DNA from 2 places in the Streptomyces sp. NPDC086147 genome. Region 1 is predicted to be linked to the other one. Evidence: riboswitches for the same ligand, from Rfam matches in the RefSeq annotation. Region 1 holds a riboswitch; the other holds the start of a gene.
The links. Region 1 has a riboswitch for cobalamin ahead of cobN (cobaltochelatase subunit CobN). Riboswitches for the same ligand answer to the same signal wherever they lie in the genome.
Positions count from the first base shown of each region.

Region 1 (4,350 bases):
CTGCTCGGCGGCGAACCGCAGCACGGCCCGGACGTCGGGACCGTGGTCGGCCGCGACCGACTCGACCGCGTCCACCGCCCAGTCGGCGGCCTCCATCGCCTCGACGAGCTCGCGCGCCTTCGCCTCCGCCTCGTCGGCGGTGGTGCGGGTCGCGGCCGACTCGTCCAGGCCCAGGGCCTCGCGCAGACCGGGCAGCGCCTGCGTGCCGCCCCAGATCTGGCGGGCGCGCAGGATGGAGAGGACCAGGTTGACCCGGGCCTCGCCGGCCGGGGCGCCGCCGAGGACGTGCAGGCCGTCGCGGATCTGGGCGTCCTTGACCTCGCACAGCCAGCCGTCGACGTGCAGCAGGAAGTCGTCGAAGCCGTCGTCCTCCGGGCGCTCCTCCAGACCGAGGTCGTGGTCGAGCTTGGCGGCCTGGATCAGGGTCCAGATCTGGGCGCGGATCGCGGGCAGCTTCGCCGGGTCCATGGAGGAGATCTGCGCGTACTCGTCGAGCAGCTGCTCCAGGCGCGCGATGTCGCCGTACGAGTCGGCGCGGGCCATCGGCGGCACCAGGTGGTCGACCAGGGTGGCGTGCACGCGCCGCTTGGCCTGGGTGCCCTCGCCCGGGTCGTTGACCAGGAACGGGTAGACCAGCGGCAGGTCGCCGAGGGCCGCGTCCGGGCCGCAGGCGGCGGACAGGCCGGCGTTCTTGCCGGGCAGCCACTCCAGGTTGCCGTGCTTGCCCAGGTGGACCATGGCGTCGGCGCCGAAGCCGCCGTCCTCGGCGCGGGCCGCGATCCAGCGGTAGGCGGCCAGGTAGTGGTGGGACGGCGGGAGGTCGGGGTCGTGGTAGATCGCGATCGGGTTCTCGCCGAAGCCGCGCGGCGGCTGGATGAGGACGAGGAGGTTCCCGCGCCGCAGGGCGGCGAGCACGATGTCGCCCTCCGGGTTCCGCGACCGGTCGAGGAACATCTCGCCGGGCGCCGGGCCCCAGTGCTCCTCGACGTGGGTGCGCAGCTCCTCGGGGAGGGTCGCGTACCAGCGCTTGTAGTCGGCGGCCGGGATGCGGACCGGGTTCCTGGCCAACTGCTCCTCGGTCAGCCAGTCCTGGTCGTGGCCGCCGGCCTCGATGAGGGCGTAGATCAGCTCGTCGCCGTCGCCCGAGACCAGGCCGGGGAGGTCCTCGGCGGGCCCGAAGTCGTAGCCCTCCTCGATCAGCCGGCGAAGGAGGGAGACGGCGGAGGCGGGGGTGTCCAGGCCGACGGCGTTGCCGATGCGGGAGTGCTTGGTGGGGTACGCGGAGAGGACGAGCGCGAGCCTCTTCTCGGCGTTCGGGATGTGCCGGAGGCGGGCGTGCCGCACGGCGATCCCGGCGACGCGGGCCGCGCGCTCGGCGTCCGCCACGTACGCGGGCAGGCCGTCCTCGTCGATCTCCTTGAAGGAGAACGGGACGGTGATCAGGCGCCCGTCGAACTCGGGGACGGCGACCTGGCTGGCGGAGTCCAGCGGGGAGAGGCCCTCGTCGTTCTCCTCCCACGCGGACCGCGAGCCGGTCAGGCAGAGGGCCTGGAGGATCGGCACGTCGAGCGAGGCGAGCGCGCCCGCGTCCCAGGCCTCCTCGTCGCCGCCGGCCTGCGCCTCGGCGGGCTTGGTGCCGCCCGCCGCGAGGACGGTGGTGACGATCGCGTCGGCGGTGCGGAGGGTGTCGAGCAGCTCCGGCTCGGGGGCGCGCAGGGAGGCCACGTACAGCGGGAGGGCCCGCGCGCCGGCGTCCTCTATCGCGTCGCACAGGGCGCCGACGAAGGCGGTGTTGCCGCTCATGTGGTGGGCGCGGTAGTAGAGCACGGCGATCGTCGGGCCCTCGGTGGCCTTCGGGGTGCGCTCCAGCGGGCCCCAGGTGGGGGCGGCGGCCGGGGCCTCGAAGCCGTGGCCGGTGAGCAGGACGGTGTCGGAGAGGAAGCGGGCGAGCTGCTCCAGGTTGGCGGGGCCGCCGTGCGCCAGGTAGGCGTGCGCCTCGGTGGCGACGCCGACGGGCACGGTGGACGCCTCCATGAGCTGCGCGTCGGGCGCCTGCTCACCGCTGAGCACGACGACAGGCTTCCCGGCGGCGCGAATCGCGTCGAGCCCGTCCTGCCAGGAGCGGAGCCCGCCGAGGAGCCGGACGACGACGAGTTCGGCGCCGTCGAGCAGCCCGTCGAGGTCGGCGAGCGGGAGCCGGGACGGGTTGGCGAACCGGTACTCCACCGGTCCGCCGGCCGCGCGGGCGCTGAGCAGGTCGGTGTCGGAGTGCGACAGCAGCAGAAGCATGGCGAGCGCAGGCCTTCCTCGGGGTTGTCCGCGCCCCGGGTGGTCGTGTGGACGGCAGGAGTTCCTGACTCACCGGCCCGAGAACACCGGGCCGGCTCACAGTGGCGGGACCGCGCCGGAATCTCACCGGGCTTCCTCCCCGGGGTCCTGGGACCCCATGCCGCTTGCATCCTAGATCGTGAGCTCCGGACGCCGGAGGGAGCGGGAGGGTCAGGCGGATCACACCGGGTCCTGGGGCGGACAGCGGACCGGTGCCTCCGCGCCGGGGGCCGGGGTGGCCGGGAGCCGGGGCGCGCAGGAGCGCGGGCCGAAGACTGCCGGGCACCGGCAGTGCGCGGCGCCGGGCGGGCCGGTCATGCTGACGCCACCCGGCGCGAGCCGGTGCGAGGAAAGGGGGTGGACGGTGCTGTTCTCCGTACCGGTGCACACGTGGTGGCTGATCGCGACGGCGGCGACCCTGGTGCTCATGATCACGATGGAGAGGTTCTCCGCCACCGGGATCGACGAGGCGCCGGAGGAGTTGCGGGACAGGGCGGAGGGCATGCGGAAGACCGCCGTGCGGGTCGTCTTCGCGGGGTTCCCCGCCCTCTTCTCCGTGGTCGCCCTGCTGGAGCTGCTGAACCGGGAGCGGGAGGGGATCTACCTGTTCCTGTACAGCGTCATGGCCGTGTCCATGCCGGTCGCCCTGCTCCCGTTCCGGCGCCGGATGTACCGGCACCACTTCGCCCAACTGCTGAGCGGCGAGGAGATCACCATGGACCGCGTCGCGTCCGTCTGGCTCTGCACCACCCTCCTCGTCCCCGTCCTGGCGGCGAGCGCGTTGCTCGCGACCGCGGGCGGAACGTCCTAGGGCACGTCCGGCGGGACCGGAGCGCGCCCGCCGAAGCACCGGGGGCCGGGTCGGCCGCGCCCGCCCGAGCCCCCCGAGTCAGGCCCGTCACACCCCGCCGACCGCCGGTTTTCCCGTGGGTATGCTCGCCGCCATGCCGCCCGTCCCGACCCCGAAGCCCGCCCCCGGCGCACCCCGTGTGCGGGAGCGCGGCGACGCCTGCCCCGGGGCGCTGCGGCTGCACTCCGCCGACGACGGGCACCTGGCCCGACTGCGGCTGCCCGCAGGGAGGTTGACGGCGCATCAGGTCGAGGTCCTGGCGGACGCCGCCGAGTCCCTGGGGGACGGGCGGATCAGCGTCACCTCGCGCGGGAACGCCGAGCTGCGCGGCCTCGCGGACGGCTGCGGGGCGGAGCTCGCGGCGCTCCTGGCGGAGGCGGGCCTGCTGCCCTCGGCCACCCACGAGCGCGTCCGCAACATCGTGGTCTCCCCGGCCGCGGGCCTCGACGGACTCGGCGCCGCCGACGTGCAGTTGTGGGCCCGCGAGCTGGACGAACGGCTCTGCGCCGCGCCCTGGGCCGCCGCGCTCTCCGGGCGCTTCCTCTTCGTCCTGGACGACGGCCGCGGCGACGTCACCGGCCTCGGCGGGGATGTGACCTTGGTCGCAGTGGACCCCCGCACCGCGCTCCTGCACCTGGGCGGCCGGGCCGTGCGCGTCGCCGCCGACGACGCGCCCCGCGCCGCCCTCGCCGCCGCCCGTGTCTTCCTCTCCGCCGCCCGCGCGGCCGGCACCGGCGCCTGGCGCGTACGGGAACTGCCGGAGGGGCACGGGGCCGACGTACGGGACGTACGGGAGGCGCTCGTGGTGGAAGAGGTACCGGAGCCGGTCCTGCCGCAGGGGCCGCCCCCCGCCCCCGGCCCCCTCGGCCCCGCCGCCCTCCACGTGCTCGCCCCCCTCGGCCGTCTCACCGCCGCCCAGCTGCGGGCCCTGCTGCCCGCCGACGAGGTGCGGCTCACGCCCTGGCGCGGAGCCGTCGTCGTCGGCGCCGGGCCCGACCGGACGCCCGCGCTCGACGCGGCCGGACTGATCACCCGGCCCGACTCCCCCTGGGCCGGCGTCAGCGCCTGCACCGGGCGGCCCGGCTGCGCCAGGTCCCTCGCGGACGTCCGGGCGGACGCGGCCCCCGGCCGTCCCGGCCTGCCCGTCCACTACTCCGGGTGCGAGCGCCGCT
Region 1 covers NZ_JBFBJO010000003.1:364,371-368,720, reverse strand. Annotated here, with positions in the region: gene cobN (cobaltochelatase subunit CobN) at 1-2,289, opposite strand, end outside; cobalamin riboswitch at 2,329-2,455, opposite strand; gene AB0398_RS09740 (hypothetical protein) at 2,509-2,757, opposite strand; gene AB0398_RS09735 (hypothetical protein) at 2,756-3,139, shown strand; gene AB0398_RS09730 (cobalamin biosynthesis protein CobG) at 3,273-4,350, shown strand, end outside.

Region 2 (4,350 bases), on a different contig from region 1:
GTCGACCAGGTACGAGTTGACCTGGAGGAACTCGCCCGACAGCGTCTCGCGCTTGAACAGGTTGGAGACCTGCGGCTCGATGCACTCGTACACGCCGGCGATCGAGGCGATCGTCGCGGTCGGCGCGATGGCGAGGAGGAGGCTGTTGCGCATGCCGACGGCGGCGATCCGCTCGCGCAGCGCGGTCCAGCGCTCCGGCCAGTTCAGCTCGACGTCGTAGTGGTCGGGGTGCAGCACGCCGCGGGCCGCGCGGGTCTTCTCCCAGGCGGGGAGCGGGCCGTTGCGCTCGGCCAGGTCGGTGGAGGCCTCGTACGCGGCCAGCATGATCCGCTCGGCGATCCGGGTGGAGAGCGCCCGCGCCTCGGGGGAGTCGAAGGGCAGCTTCAGCTGGAAGAAGACGTCCTGGAGGCCCATGGCGCCCAGGCCGACCGGACGCCAGCGGGAGTTGGAGCGGCCCGCCTGCTCGGTCGGGTAGAAGTTGATGTCGACGACCCGGTCGAGGAAGGTGACGGCCGTGCGGACGGTCGCGTCCAGGCGCTCCCAGTCGATGTCCGAACCGACCACGAACGCGCCGAGGTTGACCGAGCCCAGGTTGCAGACCGCGGTCTCGCCGTCGTCCGTGACCTCCAGGATCTCCGTGCAGAGGTTGGAGGAGTGGACGGTGTGGCCGGGCTCGGCGGTCTGGTTGGCCGTCCGGTTCGAGGCGTCCTTGAAGGTCATCCAGCCGTTGCCGGTCTGGGCCAGGGTCCGCATCATCCGGCCGTACAGGTCGCGGGCCGGCATCGTCTTGCGGGCCAGACCGTCGGCCTCGGCCTTGCGGTAGGCGGCGTCGAACTCCGCGCCCCACAGGTCCACGAGCTCGGGCACGTCCGAGGGGGAGAACAGCGACCACTCGGCGTCGGCGTTCACGCGGCGCATGAACTCGTCCGGGATCCAGTGCGCCAGGTTCAGGTTGTGCGTGCGGCGCTGGTCCTCGCCCGTGTTGTCGCGGAGCTCCAGGAACTCCTCGATGTCCGCGTGCCAGGTCTCCAGGTAGACGGCGGCGGCGCCCTTGCGGCGGCCGCCCTGGTTCACGGCGGCGACGGAGGCGTCGAGGGTCTTCAGGAACGGCACGATGCCGTTGGAGTGCCCGTTGGTGCCGCGGATCAGCGAACCGCGGGCGCGGATGCGGGAGTACGAGAGGCCGATGCCGCCCGCGTGCTTCGAGAGGCGCGCGACCTGGTGGTAGCGGTCGTAGATGGAGTCCAGCTCGTCCTGCGGGGAGTCCAGGAGGTAGCAGGAGGACATCTGCGGGTGGCGGGTGCCGGAGTTGAAGAGCGTGGGGGAGGACGGCAGGTAGTCCAGCCGGCTCATCAGGCCGTACAGCGCGGCCACTTCGTCGAGCGCGCGGACGCCCTCGTCCTCGGCCAGACCGCAGGCGACGCGCAGCATGAAGTGCTGCGGGGTCTCGATCACCTTGCGGGTGATCGGGTGGCGCAGCAGGTAGCGCGAGTAGAGGGTGCGCAGGCCGAAGTAGCCGAAGCGGTCGTCGCCGGCGCGGTCGATCGTGGCGTCGAGGCGGTCGGCGTGTAGCGCGACGAACTCGGCGGTGCGGTCGGCGATCAGGCCCTCGTGGTGCCCGACGGCGACCGAGGAGGAGAAGTTGACCGAGCCCTGGGAGGCCGCCTCGTCCGCGATGGTGATGGTGAGGAGCCGGGCGGCGAGCCGGGAGTACGCCGGGTCCTCGGCGATCAGGCCGGCGGCCGCCTCGGTGGCCAGCTCGCGCAGCTCCGCCTCGTCCGCGGCGGCGCTGCGGCCGCGGAGTGCGGCGGCGGCGACCTTGCCGGGGTCGGTGTCGGGGAGATCGGCGGTGAGGTCGGTCAGGGTCCGCAGCAGTACGGTCCCGGGGCCGTCGCTCTCGACCGCGGAAGCCTCGGCCGAAGCCGGATCGGCGGGCGCGATGGTCACGTGGGGGCTCTCCCTCGCTCGGCTCGGGGCCTCGGCGGGGGAAAGGGCGGACGGGCGGGCGTCCAGGCATGACGCGCCGCGTCCACCGGCCCACTCCGCGAGGCCCGGACGTCTGTGGCACCCGGAACGGAAGGACCGGGCGCGCTGTCGGCAGGTGTCCGGACTCACCCCGGACGAAACCGCACGAAGTACACCGTTGCGGGACAGTTCCGGATTCGCGCCGGATTCCCCTGCGTCGACAGCGAGGACGAGCATACATGTGGGGGGCGCCGCTCGTGGCACCCCCCACATGTTGTGTCGCCCCCTGGGCGTGACGTGGGCTCAGAACTCCAGGGAGTAGGTGCGCAGAGAGTGATCGGGGACCGGCTCCCAGTCCCGGTGCGGGGTGCGGACGAAGCCCATCCGCTCGTAGATCCGGTGCGCGGAGGCCATCTCGGCGCCCGTGGAGAGCACGATCCTGGCGCACCCCGGGAGGGCCCGCGCCCGGTCGACACAGGCCCGTACGAGCGCCTCCCCGACGCCCCGGCCGCGGGCTTCCCGGGCGACCGCGAGCATCCGGAACTCGGCCTCGCCGGCCACCGCGATGTCGGCCCACGGGGTGCCGCCCCGGGCGAAGGTCACCCCGCCGACGATCCGCCCCGCCGCGTCCCCGGTGTCCTCCGCGACGAGGACCTCGCTCTCGCGGGCCCGCCGCTCCGTGTCCCGCAGCACGGCCAGGTAGGAGTCCTCGGCCCCGTACTTCAGCAGTCCGTCGTCCAGATAGGTGCGCCCGGTCAGTTCGCCGAGCACCTCGTACTCCTCGGGCCGTACCGCCCTGATCGTGAAGTCCATGGGGGAAGTGTGCACGCCGGGGAAGCGGCGGGGCCCGGGGCCTCCTGGTGGAGGTCCCGGGCCCTTTCGGTGCTGCCGGTGTCAGTGGGTGGGCGCGGTGGCCTTCTCCATCTCGGTCTTCACGCCGGGGTCGCCGGCGTCGGCCGTGTAGTCCGACGGGGAGGTCTCGTCGACGCCCTCGGGGGCCTTGAGGGCCTTGAGGACGAGGGTGAGGACCACGGTGACCACGACGTTGAGGACGAAGGCGGTGAGGCCGATGTAGCCGATCTCGCCGATGCCGGGGATCTCGGCGGAGGAGCCGCCGAAGTGCGCCTGCTTCGGCGTCGACACGTTGTAGGCCGCGATCGTGCCGTACAGCATGCCGACGGCCCAGCCGGCGAGCAGTGCCCAGCGGTGGAACCAGCGGGTGAAGAGCCCCCCGACCAGGGCGGGGAAGGTCTGGAGGATCCAGATGCCGCCGAGGAGCTGGAAGTTGATGGCGACCGTCTTGTCCATGGTCAGAACGAACACGAGGGCGCCGACCTTGACCAGGAGCGAGACGATCTTGGAGACCTTGGTCTCCTGTGCCGGGGTGGCGTCCGGCTTGATGAAGTCCTTGTAGATGTTCCTGGTGAAGAGGTTGGCGGCGGCGATCGACATGATCGCGGCCGGGACGAGCGCGCCGATGCCGATCGCGGCGAACGCGACGCCCGCGAACCAGTCGGGGAACATCGTCTCGAAGAGCTGCGGGATGGCGAGCTGGCCGTTCTCGACCTTGATGCCGGCGGCGATCGCCATGAAGCCCAGCAGCGCGAGCAGGCCCAGCATCAGCGAGTACAGCGGCAGGATCGTGGTGTTGCGGCGGATGACCTCGCGACTCCGGGACGACAGCGTCGCCGTGATGGAGTGCGGGTACATGAAGAGCGCGAGCGCGGAGCCGAGCGCGAGCGTCGCGTACGTCCACTGGCCGGCCTCGCCGGGCACGAGTCCACCGACCTTGTTGGTGGTGAACTTCTCGCCCGCCTGGGCGAAGATCTCGTCGAAGCCGCCCAGCTTGATCGGGATGTAGATGATCGCCACCGCGATGACGACGTAGATCAGGGTGTCCTTGACGAAGGCGATGAGCGCGGGGGCGCGCAGGCCGGAGGAGTAGGTGTAGGCCGCGAGGACGCCGAAGGCGATGAGCAGCGGCAGGTCCTTGACGAACCAGTGGGTGTTCTCGCCGCCGCCGACGCCCATCACGTCCAGGACGGCCTGGATGCCGACGAGCTGGAGCGCGATGTACGGCATGGTGGCCAGGATGCCGGTGACCGCCACCGCCAGCGACAGGCCCTTGGAGCCGAAGCGGCCCCGGACGAAGTCGGAGGTGGTCACGTACCCGTGCTTGTGCGAGACCGACCACAGGCGCGGCAGGAAGGTGAAGATCAGCGGGTACACCAGGATCGTGTACGGCACCGCGAAGAAGCCGGCCGCGCCCGCCGCGTAGATGGCCGCCGGGACGGCGACGAAGGTGTACGCGGTGTAGAGGTCGCCGCCGAGCAGGAACCAGGTCACCCAGGTGCCGAAGGACCGGCCGCCCAGGCCCCACTCGTC
Region 2 covers NZ_JBFBJO010000001.1:558,574-562,923, forward strand. Annotated here, with positions in the region: gene AB0398_RS02695 (ribonucleoside-diphosphate reductase subunit alpha) at 1-1,947, opposite strand, end outside; cobalamin riboswitch at 2,079-2,219, opposite strand; gene AB0398_RS02700 (GNAT family N-acetyltransferase) at 2,269-2,778, opposite strand; gene mctP (monocarboxylate uptake permease MctP) at 2,860-4,350, opposite strand, start outside.
Region 2: it holds a riboswitch for cobalamin, as region 1 does, so the genes downstream of both, AB0398_RS02695 (ribonucleoside-diphosphate reductase subunit alpha) here and cobN (cobaltochelatase subunit CobN) in region 1, are expected to answer to the same signal.